Regions from separate parts of the Micromonospora yongxingensis genome, predicted to be linked through region 3. Evidence: riboswitches for the same ligand, from Rfam matches in the RefSeq annotation. Region 3 holds a riboswitch; each other region holds the start of a gene.
What was found. A riboswitch is a leader RNA that binds a small molecule or an ion and turns the genes downstream of it on or off. The one in region 3 is predicted to bind cyclic di-AMP.
Positions count from the first base shown of each region.

Region 1: another riboswitch for cyclic di-AMP. It lies ahead of ACTWLT_RS28865 (C39 family peptidase); the one in region 3 lies ahead of ACTWLT_RS22015 (coiled-coil domain-containing protein).
Region 2: another riboswitch for cyclic di-AMP. It lies ahead of ACTWLT_RS27900 (transglycosylase family protein); the one in region 3 lies ahead of ACTWLT_RS22015 (coiled-coil domain-containing protein).

Region 1 is NZ_JBQXEO010000034.1:27,554-32,029, forward strand. It holds gene ACTWLT_RS28850 (acyltransferase family protein) at 1-631, shown strand, start outside; gene ACTWLT_RS28855 (hypothetical protein) at 715-1,125, shown strand; gene ACTWLT_RS28860 (hypothetical protein) at 1,252-2,019, shown strand; cyclic di-AMP (ydaO/yuaA leader) riboswitch at 2,307-2,447, shown strand; gene ACTWLT_RS28865 (C39 family peptidase) at 2,681-3,535, shown strand; gene ACTWLT_RS28870 (hypothetical protein) at 3,606-4,476, opposite strand, start outside.
Region 2 is NZ_JBQXEO010000031.1:55,918-60,393, forward strand. It holds gene dinB (DNA polymerase IV) at 1-370, shown strand, start outside; gene ACTWLT_RS27895 (hypothetical protein) at 471-830, shown strand; gene ACTWLT_RS27900 (transglycosylase family protein) at 861-1,541, opposite strand; cyclic di-AMP (ydaO/yuaA leader) riboswitch at 1,542-1,713, opposite strand; gene ACTWLT_RS27905 (ThuA domain-containing protein) at 1,879-2,535, opposite strand; gene htpG (molecular chaperone HtpG) at 2,609-4,476, opposite strand, start outside.
Region 3 is NZ_JBQXEO010000019.1:67,810-72,285, forward strand. It holds gene ACTWLT_RS22010 (carbonic anhydrase) at 5-721, shown strand; gene ACTWLT_RS22015 (coiled-coil domain-containing protein) at 777-1,796, opposite strand; cyclic di-AMP (ydaO/yuaA leader) riboswitch at 1,800-1,931, opposite strand; gene ACTWLT_RS22020 (YibE/F family protein) at 2,098-3,474, opposite strand; gene ACTWLT_RS22025 (copper-translocating P-type ATPase) at 3,786-4,476, shown strand, end outside.

The DNA.
Region 1 (4,476 bases), on a different contig from region 3:
GCCGGTGCGGTCGCTGGAGTTCTGGTTGGGCGCGGTGGCGGCCGAGCTGATGCGCCGCGGGCTCTGGCGGGGCCCCGGGTTGACCGCGGCCAGCCTGATCTTCGCGGTCACCTGGCTGGCCGCCGCCCAGTGGATCCGCGCCGAGCTGTGGACCACCCTGCTCGCGGTGGCGTACCTGCTGGTGATCACCGCCGCCGCGGACGCCGACGTGCGGGGGCTGCGCTCGCCGTGGCGGTCGCGGCCGCTGGTGTGGCTCGGCGAGGTCTCGTTCGCCTTCTACCTGGTGCACGTGCTGGTGATGACGAGCGTGCTGCGGTGGACCGGGGACTGGGGGACCGGCTTCGGCGGCTGGCGCGGCCCGGCGGCGGTGCTCGGCTTCCTGCTGGTGAACCTGGTCCTCGCCGGGCTGCTGCATCGCTTCGTGGAGACCCCGATGATGCGGCGGCTCGCGCCGCGCCGCCCGGCCCGCCCGGCGGTCGTTCCGCGACAGCGGACCGGCGGCGCCCAAGCCGGCCGCACCGAACCCGGCGGCACCGCGCAGGCTCGTGGTGCAGAGGCCGAGGCCACCGGATCGCACGACGTCGAAGTGGACCGACCCGGCGAGCGACCGACCTACGCCGAGTCGCGCTGACACCGTCCATCCTGGTCGGCGCGGCGTGCGCCGACACGCCCGGCACCCATGCACCCGGGCGGCCACGACGGTAGCGTGGGTACGTGCTTCCGGTCGCGCTCACCTGTCCGCTGTGGTGGGTGGCGCGCTGGGCGACACGTGTGCTGACCAGCCTCGCCGTCGTCGCCGCCCTCGCGCTCGGCGCGGGCACGGCCCCCGCCACCGCCTCCGGGTCGACGGCGCCGGCCTCCGGGCCGACGGCGTTCACCCCCGGGCTGCTCGCGCCGATGTCCCGACCCGCCCCGGCCGACGGTGCCGCACACACGACGCCGTTCGGCGCCGAGGGAGCCGTCGAGCAGGCCGGCCCGACGTGGTCGACCGACGGGCAGGCAACGCCCCTCGCCGAACAGGCCGCCGCCGTCGACGCGGCGCCGGTGCGCGCGGCCGGCGCCGGCCGGCTGCCCCGCTCTGCCGGCCCGGCCAGCCGGGCGCCCCGGGCCCCACCCGCACGCTGAGCCACCGGGACGCGTCCCGCCGCCGCACCTGTCGACTCATCCGCTCCGCACCCCGCCGACCCGTGGCCCGCCGCCGGTGGCCCGTGCGGATCCTCATCGCATCACTCTCTCCGCGAGGTGCCGACCATGGAGACCGTCGTCTTCCACCATTTCCTGACCGAGGTGCCGCAGGCCGCCGCCATCTGGTCAGCCCTGTTCCTGCTCGCTCTCACCGTGCTCGCCGTGCTCGTCGCCCGCCCGGAGCGGGACCAGCCGGCGGTGGACCCGGCGCCGGCGCCAAGCGCCCGGGAGGTGGCCGAGGCCGAGGCCGCCGACCTGCGCCGGTACGCCGAGGAGGTCGCCGTCGCCGCTGCCGGGGCTGCGCAGACCGCCCGCCGGCGGCGCACCGACTGGCTGACCGCTCAGGAAGAGGTGGAGCAGGCCTGGGCCAGGTACGACGAGGCGGACACCGCCGCCCGCCGGTTCGACGGGGCCGGCGCGCTGCCCACCCCGCGTACGCCGCGCACCCCCGCCGAGTACGCCGCCCGGGAGCGCTATCTGCATCGTGCGGCGATGGAGGCGCACTGGCGCGGTGACCTGTCCATGCGGCAGCTCGGTGACGTCTTCGCGCACCGCAACGGCTGGGATCCCCGCCGGCACCCCGTCGAGCAGGAGGCGCTGCTGAGCCGGGCGGTCCGGGACGCGCGGCTGGCCGACTACCGGGCCGCGGCCGGGCGGGAACGGTCGGCGTGGCGGGACGCGGAACTGGCCGCGGCCTCGGCCCGGGCGCTCGCCGAGGAGGCGTACGCGGCGGCGGCCCGGCTGCGCCCGAACACGCTACCGGCACGTCGCACGATGACCGCGGCGCTGCGTCCGGCGGCCGTGACGCGGTGGCGTCCGGCCCGGGTCGGCTGAGTCGTCGATTAGGGACGTGAGCCCGGTCACACCCGCTCGGAACCGGGCGCACGGCGCGATCGGCGCGATTGTTCCCGCGAATCCGGCGCCGTTGTCACCGGCCTGTCCGGTTCCCGCCCGCAGGCGCCTCCGTAACCGGTTGTCCCATCGAGTCGCGTCAGTGGCAATACGCGCAGAAATTGCTGCGCCATTTCAGGTTTACGCAGGTGAACCTGGCTTGGCAGGGTGGGAACACGACCAGTAGTGTCGTCCCGTCCGGTGCGGTAACCGTTCGCAAGAGGCGACGCCGCGCCGACCCGCTTAATCGTGATCAACGAACCGGGGACCCACCAGCAAGTCCGGGGTGAATCCGCGAGCCACGGCCGCGGTAGGGCGATCTTCCCGCCCGAATCCGTCAGCTAACCCGGTAGGCGGTGTCGGAAGGAGTTCCATCCTCGTGCAGCAACTCTCCACCCCTCGGTTGTTCCCCCGCCTCCACGGCGCCGCGGTGCCCCCGCCCATCCGTCTTGTGACGGTGAGCTGACCCCCCGGGTCACCGCCTCTTCCGCCCGGCCACGCCGGGCCATCCCCTGAGCGGTTCATCATCCGCGGACCACGGTCCGCGCGTTGGCGCCTGCCCGGATACCGGTCCGGCCCCGGTGTGCCGCTCTCCCCCTGATCCGTGGAGGACCCCGTGAAGCACACCCTGCAGCGTCAGCTCCGCCGCCTCACCAGCGAGCGCCCGTACCAGATCGTCGCCGCCTCCGCCGCGGCCCTCGCGATCGCCACCACCGGTGGCGCCCTGCTCGCCGGCACCGACGACGCCCCGGCCACCCAGCACACCGCGACCACGGTCGCCGAGATGCGCAGCGACACCGCTGCCTCCCGTGGCGACGCGCGCGACGCGTCCCCCTCGGCCAGTTCCGCGCCGACCACCACCGCTCCCGTGCCGGCCACCAGCGCCGCGTCGCCCGCCGCCAAGGCCAGCGGCAACCCGGACCTGACCCGTAAGCCGCAGCCGCCGAAGCCGCCCGCGACCAAGGTGCTCGACTACGACTACCAGGCGCAGAACACGTACTACAACTGTGGCCCGGCGGCCACCCGCAACGCCCTCAGCGCCACCGGCATCGACCGCACGCAGGACGAGCTGGGCGCCGAGCTGGGCACCACCGAGATGGGCACCAACTCCGCCCTGGACACCACCCGGGTGCTCAACGCCGAGGTGAAGGGCTCCCCGTACCGGACCCGCATGTTCGCCGGCACGCCCAGCCCGGCGCAGATGGACCAGCTCCAGGCCGACGTGGTCGCGGCCATCAGCGCCGGTCGCGGCGTGGTGGCCAACGTCGTCGGCGACGCCACCGACACCAACGGCGGCTGGCACTCCTACGGCGGTGGCCACTACATCGCCGTCGTGGGTTACAAGGACAACGGCCGGACCGTGCGGATCGCCGACTCGGCGAACGCCGCCGACCCGGCGTACTGGATCACCACGATCGACCTGGCGAACTGGATCGCCACTCGGGGTTACTCCGCCTGACCCGGGCGCAGCCGCCGCGGGCGCCGTCCCCCACGAGGGGCCGGCGCCCGCGGCGTCCGCGTCGGTGCGATCAGTAGCTGACGAAGCCGTACAGCGCGAGGTGGTTGGACTTCGTCCCGCTGACCGTGTGGTCGACTACGGACGGCTGCACGCTGCCCTTCACGAAGAGATAATCGATCTTGCTGGAGCCGCTGGTGGCCTTCGACCCGTAGCCGGTCATGCCGTACCCGCTCAGCGTGCCCGACGCGATGCCCGTGCGGTTCGCGTCGATGCCCACGATGCGGATCGTGGAGGCGTTCAGCAGGCTGGTCGCGTCCGCACCGAGGTGGATGCCGCTGTTGGCGATGCCCCGGTCGCCGTCGCCGGCGCACGCGTTCTGCCGGTTCTCCTGGGGTAGGTGCATCGTCGCGGCGAACACGCTGGTGCCGGTGGCCCTGATGGTGAACCGGGCCGCGATGGCGCTGGTCCGCTTCCACTTGTAGTAGTCGGTGCTGTCCGGGTCGCTGTTCGGCGGCTTGTAGAGCGTGCACCCGGCGCCGTTGTCGTAGGCCGTGCCGGGCTTGAGCCAGCCCGCGCTCCAGTACTTCGAGATGTCACCGGCGGCGAGGCCGAGCGTCCTGGTGTTCCAGATGATCCCGTTGGTCTGCTTCTTCTTGAGGTCACCGAGCGCCTGCGAGCTGCACCTGTGCGTGCTGCCCCACGGCTCCGGGTCACTCCAGGCGACGATCGCACCGTACGTGCCCGCCGGGTAGCCGAACTTGGCCGACAGTTGATCGGCGTACGCCTCGGCCTGGCCGGTGCCGCGTACCTGTTGCACGATGAGAATGTCGGGCGCCACCACACCGGTGGTGCCGGTGCGGCCGGCGTCGTCGACCAGGATCGAGGTCAGGTGGTCCGGCCCGGAGATCCGGCTGCACGTCCCGTCGGAGTTGTTGACCACC
Region 2 (4,476 bases), on a different contig from region 3:
GCGGGCCGCCGGGCGCTCCGGGCGCACGGTGGTGTTGCGGCTGCGCTTCGGCGACTACACGCGGGCGACCCGATCGCACACCGTGGGCAAGGCGACCGCGGACACCGGCCCGCTGCTCGCCGCCGCGCGGGCGCTGCTGCGGGCGGCCCTGCCCGAGATCGATCGTCGGGGCATCACGCTGGTCGGCGTCTCGGTGGGCAACCTGGACGACAACCCGGTCCAGCCGGAGCTGCCGTTCCACCGCGACCCCGGCGCCGAGCTGGATGCCGCGGTGGACGCGGTCCGTGACCGGTTCGGATCGGCGGCGCTGACCCGGGCGGTGCTGCTGGGCAGGGAGCCGGGCGTCGAGATGCCGCTGCTGCCGGACTGAGGAGGCACCAGGCGCAGCGGTGCACGTCACAGCGGTTGTGGGGTTTGAGGGCGGCGGGAGTGGTGACGTTGTGGGGATCAGCCTGACAGGGGGGACCACCATGTCCGACGACACCAGCAACCGTCCGAGCCGGCGTGCGCAGCGCCCCGCCGACGTGACCGACCCGCTGCTCTGGCAGCTCGCCATGGACGTGCTGAGCGCGCACGAGCCGGACGAGGACGGCGCCTGCCGCAATCTGCTCTGCGCCGGCCAGACGTGGCCGTGCGCTGCGCGTGGCAGTGCGGAACAGTCGCTCCGGCTGGCCCGTGGCGCGGCCGACACATCGTCCACAGTCACATCCGAGCAGGGCGAGGGGGAAACGCCCCGCGCCCAGCGGCCGGCGGAGGATGTTCCCGCCGCGCGGCGGGCCTGGTCTGGTTCGGAGTCGGCGCGTTCGCAGGCGGCCGTCGCGGCGGCCTGACGCCACCTGCTCGACACACGCCGGCGGGCGTCAGAGAGAGAGCCGCTGACCCGGGAAGATCAGACCCGGGTCGGCGCCGATCAGCTGCCGGTTGGCCTCGTACAGGGCCTGCCAGCCGCCGGACACCCGGTTGGTCTCGGCGATCTCCGAGAGGGTGTCGCCCGGCTTGACCAGGTACGTCTCGCCGCCCGTCACCGGCGCGGTGCGCTGGTGGTTGCGGGTCGCCGGCTGCTCGCCGCGCGACGACCGCTCCTTCGGCTTGGCCGTCGAGCCGGACTTCGAGGTCGGCTTCGAGGACTTCGCGGTGGACTTCGTCGACGACTTGCTGGCGGAGCCGCCGCCCGACGAGCCGCCCTTCTTGCCGCAGGTGGGCCAGGCGCCGATGCCCTGCCCGTCGAGCACCTTCTCGGCGATGGCGATCTGCTCGCCGCGGCTGGCCAGGTCGGCGCGGGCCGCGTACTTCTTGCCGCCGTAGCCGGCCCAGGTGCTCTGCGAGAACTGCAGCCCGCCGTAGTAGCCGTTGCCGGTGTTGATGTGCCAGTTGCCGCTGGACTCGCACTGGGCGATCGCGTCCCAGTTGACCCCGGCCTGGGCCGGTGCGGCCGGGCCGAAGAGGGCGACGGCGCCGGTGACCGCGCCGACGGCCAGGGTGCCGACGGCGACGCGGCGGGTGGTGACCCGTCGATGACGGGGGGTGTAGTCAGACGTCATGTGAGCTTCCTCCACGCCGGCGAGGTGAGCTGTCGGGTTCGGGCCGAGGAGCCCGGCCGCGCGGTGGCGGCTTCACCCCGAGGTGACGTGCACCGAGGAACGTTGGGTCCCCCGCTCCTGCCCGGGTGACTGGGTTCCGACGACCGGGGGCAGGATTTGGCGTTACCGGTCGCGGTGTCCGCTGTGGCGGACCCGACCGACGTTAGGCACGGTCGGTGACGGTCGCCCACCCCCTGTGAACTTCTTCACCGGCTCACGCGGGGAGTCCCGCGCAGCGGTTGCGGGCCGTCGGAGACTGTGCACCGACCATCGTGGACCGCTTCCGATCAGGGGGTGGTCAGGTCTCGTGGCGCAGCCAGGCCGCGATCCGGCCGAGCAGCTCGACATGCCCCGACGACTCGTACGACCGCACGTCGTGACCGAGGGCGCTGTAGACGATCCGGCTGGTCCCGGCGGTGCGTGCCCAGACGAGCGGGTGCGTGGCGCCGCCCTCGTCGTGCACGTAGAGGGGCACGATGTCGGCGCTCTCGACCAGCGCCAGGTCGGTGTAGCGCTCGTCGTGGACCTCGATGTCACCGAGGCCGATGGTGATCGGATGCTCGACGCGGGTACGCCGGATGCGGCTCGGGCCGATCGGAGGGTGGAAGGTCCGGCCGTGCTCCCACGCGGCGCCGATCGTCGACCGCCAGCGCGGCAGACCGGGGAAGGCCAGCGTGGCGCTGTGGGTGGCGAGCAGGCTGCCACCGCGGCCCAGGAAGCCGTCGAGGACGCGGGCGAAGTCCTCGTCCTCGCGGATCGGGGTCGACCGGTCGGCGCTGGCGTTGACCACCAGCAGGCGGGCACCGTCCAGGGCGGTGGTAAGCCGGTCGACGGATGTCACGGTCGTCACCGGGCCGCCGATCAGGTCGCCGATCGCGGCACTTGTCTCGGCCAGCCGGTGCCAGGGGTCGGCGTGCGGACCCTCCCCGCTGAAGATCACGGTGTCGTCAGGCATGACCTCTCCCGGTGCCGGACCGGCCGGCGGGGCCCCGCTGATCGGGCACCCGCCGGCCGGTGGGGTCGATCGGTTACAGGGTGCGGGCCAGCCGGTCGGCGAGCACCCGGGTGAACCGGGCGGGGTCGGTCAGCTCGCCGCCCTCGGCGAGCACCGCCAGGCCGTACAGCAGCTCGGCGGTCTCGGTCAGCGCCGCCGGGTCGGTGCCCTGCTCGTGGGCCTTGCGCAGCCCCGCGACCAGGGGGTGACCCGCGTTGATCTCCAGGATCCGCTTCGTGGTGGGAATCTCGTGCCCCATCGCCCGGTACATCTTCTCCAGGGTCGGGGTGAGATCGTGCGCGTCGCCGACCACGCAGGCCGGTGAGGTGGTCAGCCGCGACGAGAGGCGGACCTCGCGGACGCTGTCGGCCAGCGTGGTGCCCAGCCAGTCGAGCAGAGCGGCGAACTCCTGCCGCTGCTGCTCACGCTCGGCCTCGGCCTGCTGCTTCTCCTCGTCGCTGTCCAGGTCGACCTCGCCCTTGGCGATCGAGCGCAGCGGGCGGCCGTCGTACTGGCCGACCCGCTCGACCCACACCTCGTCGACCTGGTCGGTGAGCAGCAGCACCTCGTGGCCCTTGGCCCGGAACGCCTCGAGGTGCGGGGAGTTCTCGATGGTGGCGCGGGAGTCGCCGGTGGCGTACCAGATGTCGGTCTGGCCGTCCTTCATCCGTGCGACGTAACCGGCCAGGTCGGTCGGCTCGGCCGGGTCGTGGGTGGAGGCCACCGACAGGATCTCCAGCAGGGTGTCGCGGTTGTCGGTGTCGTCGATCAGCCCCTCCTTGACCACCGCGCCGAACTCGTTCCAGAAGGTGCGGTAGCGCTCGGGGTGGTTGGCCTTGAGGTCCTTGACCGTGGCGAGGATCTTCTTGACCAGGCGACGGCGGACGATCTGGATCTGCCGGTCCTGCTGGAGGATCTCGCGGGAGATGTTCAGCGACAGGTCGTGCGCGTCGACGACGCCCTTGACGAAGCGCAGGTAGGTGGGGACCAGCGCCTCGCAGTCGTCCATGATGAACACGCGCTTGACGTAGAGCTGGACACCACGGCGGCCCTGCGGTGCGAACAGGTCGAGCGGGGCGTGGCTGGGCAGGAACAGCAGCGCCTCGTACTCGAAGGTGCCCTCGCCCTTCATGTGCACGACCTCGAGCGGGTCGGCCCAGTCGTGGCTGACGTGCTTGTAGAACTCGTTGTACTCGGCGGCCTCGACCTCGTCGCGGGACCGCGCCCAGAGCGCCTTCATCGAGTTGAGGGTCTGCACCTCGCTCGTGGCGTCCGCGCCGTCGGCGCCGGGGCGCTCGACGGTCATGCGGATCGGCCAGGCGATGAAGTCGGAGTATCGCTTGACGATCTCCCGGATGGTCCACTCGGCCGTGTAGTCGTGCAGGTTGTCCTCGGCGTCGGCCGGCTTGAGGTGCAGGGTCACCGACGTGCCCTGCGGGGCCTCGTCGACCGTCTCGATCGAGTACGTGCCCTCGCCGGCGGACTCCCATCGCGTGCCGCCGGTCTCGCCGGCCTTGCGGGTCAGCAGGGTGACCCTGTCGGCGACCATGAACGCGGCGTAGAAGCCGACGCCGAACTGGCCGATCAGGTCCTGCGAGGCGCGGGCGTCGGCGGACTCGCGCAGCTGGCGCAACAACTCCGCGGTGCCGGACTTGGCGATCGTGCCGATCAGCCGGACCACCTCGTCGCGGGTCATCCCGATGCCGTTGTCCCGGACCGTCAGGGTGCGGGCGTCCCGGTCGACCTCGATGGCGACGTGCAGGTCGTCGGTGTCGGCGGCCAGGTCCTTGTCGACCAGAGTCGCCAGCCGCAGCTTGTCCAGCGCGTCGGACGCGTTCGAGATGAGTTCCCGCAGGAAGACGTCCTTGTTCGAATAGATCGAGTGGACGACCAACTGGAGGA
Region 3 (4,476 bases):
GGGGATGGATCGTACCGGTACACCCGGCGGACAGCCGGGGCCGCAGCGGACCACCGGCCGGGCGCCGGCGATCAGCGAGCCGGCCCGGGCGTACGCCGAGCTGACCGCCGGTAACCGGCGCTTCGTCAGCGGTGCCCCGCGCCACCCCAACCAGGACGCCGGGCACCGCGCTGCGGTCGCCGACGGACAGCACCCGTTCGCGGTGATCGTAGGCTGCTCCGACTCCCGGTTGGCCGCCGAGATCATCTTCGACCGGGGTCTGGGCGACCTCTTCGTGGTCCGCACGGCCGGGCACACGGCCGGCCCCGAGGTCCTGGGCAGCGTGGAGTACGCCGTGACCGTGCTCGGCACCCCGCTGGTGGTGGTGCTCGGCCACGACTCGTGCGGTGCGGTCCAGGCGGCCCGGGAAGCGGTCACCACCGGCACGTCGCCCCAGGGGCACCTGGGTGCCGTGGTCGACGCCGTGCTGCCCAGTCTTCGCCGCGCCGCCGCCGACGGGATCGACGACATCGACGGCATCGTCGACGTCCACATCGCACAGACCGTCGAGACGCTGCTGGCCCAGTCGCCCGTGCTGGCGGACGAGGTGGTGCGGGGCCGGTGCGCGGTCGTGGGGATGTCGTACCGGCTCGCCGCCGGAGCGGTGCGCCCGGTGACCGCGGTGCCGGCCGGCACCACGCCGCTCGACGTGCCGACCGCACCCGGTCCGGCCGCCGCCTGACGCGACGAGGGCCGCCCCGCGACGCGGGACGGCCCTTCGACGTTCTGCACGCGGGTCAGAGCATCGACATGTGTACGTGGTCGGTGTGGTTCGACGGCCCGCTGTACGACTTCCAGCCGGTCGCCGGGAACCAGATCTGCCGGTTCCAGATCACGTAGTAGATGCCGAGTCGGTCGGCGTTGCGGATGAGGAACGCGGCCACGTTGTTGCCGTACGTCCGGGTGTCCTCGTTGTGCCAGGGGCTGAAGCCGCTCTTCTGCAACGACCAGTCGCAGGCGCGACCCTTCGGGTGCTCCCACGGCCCGCCGGAGCGGTAGCAGCCGACGAACCGGTTGAAGCCGGCCCGCTTGACCTCCTTGTACGCGTGCAGCGTGCGCGGCGTGACGCAGCCGGAGGTGGTGGGGTCGTTCTCGCTGCACGACTCGGACTTCCAGTCACCGTCGGCGGTCCGGCCCGGGCCGAGCCGGGCGACCGGCGAGGTCGCCGACACCAGCCCGCCGGTGAAACCCTTCCCACCGACCAGGGCGAGCGCCTTGTCGGCGTCGCGCTTCTCCTTCGCCATGAGGGCCGTCTGCTTCTGCTGCTCGCGGACCTCCGCGTCGAGGGCCAGCTTGGCCTGCTCGGCGCGCGACTTCACCGCGTTGACCTCGGAGAGCTTCTTCTCGTTGACCATGTTCATCTCGTCGAGCACCGCCGCGCGCTGGACGAACGAGTCCGGGGCGTCGCTCTCCAGCAACATCGCGATGGCGCCGATCCGGCCGGTCCGGTACGACTGGGAGGCGATCTGCCCGACCTGGGGGGCCAGCGCCTCCAGCTCGGCATTGGCCTTGTCGACCTCCAGCGCCAGCTCCAGCTGCCGCTTCTTGGACTTGTCCAGTTTGGACTTGGCGGCTGAGTAGTCGCGGTTGGCCTTCTCGATGACGTCGTTGAGCAGCTTGGGCTCGCCGTCCTCCTCGTGCCCGGACGGGGTGGGCGTCGTCGGGGCGGCGTGGGCCGGGAGGGGGCCGGCGAGCACGGTCAGTGCGGCGATCACGGCCACCACGGGCGTCAACCAGCGGCGTAGGGGTGCCGTCACAGTATTCCCTTCCGTCGACCGCCGACCGGGTTAGCTGACGGGTTCGGGGCGGAAGTGGCCCCTACCGCTGACGCGGATTCACCCCACATACCTGGGTCCCCGGCTCGCCGGCTGGCGATTGGGCGGTGGCACCGCAGGCGCTGCGTCGCGCCTTCGGCGGTGACCGGCAGCGAGGTTACCCGAGAGGCGACCGGCTGAGCTACGTCCTGATGCCGACTAAAAGCGTCATTTCGCCATGGCGTTGAGTGACCAGTGACGCGGTTCTCAGGGCGGATGCCCCACCTCGTCACGCTGAGGAGTGTCACCATGCCGTATCCGTGCTCCTGTCGGGCTCGGGCCACCGGTCGGTGGCGGTGGATGGGGGTGTGGCCCCCGCCGGATCCGGTCCGGTCGGGTCCTGTCGACCCGTGCGGGGGGAGCTGAGTGCCGCCAGTGCCTCCGCGCGATCGGGCCTGGGTCGTCCGGCGGGCGGGTCGGCGACCGGGGTGTTACCGGCCGCGCCGGCCGCGGTCACCACGGCGGCCAGGCCGGTGGTCAGCGGTACGGCGGCGATCAGGCCGAGCGTGGCGACCGCGCTGCGGACGATCTCCTGTGCGAGGAACTCGCTGGTGAGGATCTGTTCGATCGGCCGCGTGTCGGCGGTCAGCAGGAGCAGCAGCGGCAGCGAGGCGCCCGCGTACGCCAGCACGATGGTGTTGACGGTGGAGGCGATGTGCGCCCGGCCCACCCGGGTGGCCGCCCGGTAGAGCTGCAACCGGGTCAGCCCCGGGTTGGCGTTCGCCAGCTCGGTGACGGTGGCCGCCTGGGTGACCGTCACGTCGTCGAGCACCCCGAGCGAGCCGATGATGATCCCGGCGAGCAGCAGGCCGTGCAGATCGACGTTGGCCTGGAACATCGACAGGGTGGTGGCGTCCTCGCTGCCGAAGCCGGTGAGGTGGGTGGCGGCGGTGGCGATGGTGGCGAGCACGCCGGTCAGCACCAGGCTGCCCAGGGTGCCGAGCACCGCGACCGAGGTCTGCGCGGTGACCCCGTGCGTCAGGTAGAGCACCACGAACATGATCAGGGCGGCACCGACCACCGCCACCAGCAGGGGTGATCGGCCGGCGCCGATCCCCGGCAGCACGAAGGTGAGCAGGATGGCGAAGCTGGCGGCCAGCCCGCCCAGCGCGGCCAGGCCCCGCCACCTGCCGAACGCGACGATCGCGGCGGCGAACACCACCGCCAGCCAGATCAGTGACGTGCCGCGCTGGTGCTCGGCGATGTTCCAACTGCTGGCGGTCGGATCGGTGGGATCGGTCAGCTCGACCAGGACGATCTCGTCGCCGACCTCGACGCGCGGTGCGCCCGGTCCGTCCGGCACCGGGGTCTGGACCTGCTGGCCGGCGGCCGGCCCGTCGGCCACCCGGATATCGACCGTGCCGCACGGCCCGTCCCCGACATCCGGGGTGCCCTCCGGGCCCGGTGCCGCCGGCGGGCACGGCTCGGTCACCACGCGGGTGACGGTGCCGTGGTAGCGCGGCACGTCGGTGCCGGCGGAGGTCTGCGGTGACCCGTCGCGTGGCCAGAGCACCACCGCGGCGAGCACGGTGGCGACGAAGAGCGGTACCACCGTCGCGATGAGGATCCGTCGCACCCGGGGCGGGGCGGACGGAGCCGAACGGCTGTGGTCGGAACCCAATGTGTGACTCCCAACGATCCGGTGCGGGGTACGTGCCGGCGGGCCGGTCGGTTCACCGTCGCCGCGGGAACGCGGCGACGGACACGACGGATCGCTGGAGCGCGACGGCCTGATCACCGACGGTGAGTGCCGGGCTCGGCCGGTTGGCGGCGACGCCATGTCTCGGCGACACCGATGCCCGACTGCGCGGCGAGGTCCGGAGGGCCATCGTGGGAGATGCTAACCAGCCCGACCCGTGGACGCAGGTCGTGGCGGAGTGTCGCGCGGTCGAACCGCCCGCGCGGCGGTGACCGGACCGGCATGTTGGAGTCATGTCCGCTCCGTCACCGCCCGACCCCGACCGCCACGGCGGCCACCGGCAGCACACCGACTCCGCCGGCCCGAAGGCGGACGCGGAGCACGACGGGCACGCCGGGCACGACAAGCACGCCGGGCACGACCCGGCGATGTTCCGCCGTCGGTTCTGGGTCTGCCTGGTGCTCACCGTGCCGGTGGTGCTGACGAGCCACCTGGTGCTGGACCGGATCGGCCTCCGGCTGGACGCTCCGGGGCGCTCCTGGGTCGGGCCGGTACTCGGATCGGTGGTGTTCTGGTGGGGCGGTTGGCCGTTCCTGGTCGGTGCTGTCCGCGAGGTGCGGGACCGCGCGCCGGGGATGATGCTGCTGGTCGCGATGGCGATATCCGTCGCCTACGCCGCGTCGCTGGCCACCAGCCTGGGTGCCTTCGACCTGGACTTCTGGTGGGAGCTGGCCGCGCTGGTCACCATCATGCTGCTCGGGCACTGGCAGGAGATGAAGGCCATCGGGCAGGCCCGCGGTGCGCTTGCGGCGCTCGCCGCGCTGCTGCCGGACGAGGCGGAGCGGGTGACGGCGGAGGGGCGGGTCGAGGCCGTACCGGTGACCGGACTGAGGGTCGGCGATGTGGTGCTGGTCCGGCCGGGGGGCCGGGTGCCGGCCGACGGTCGGATCGTCGACGGCAGCGCCGAGCTGGACGAGTCGATGA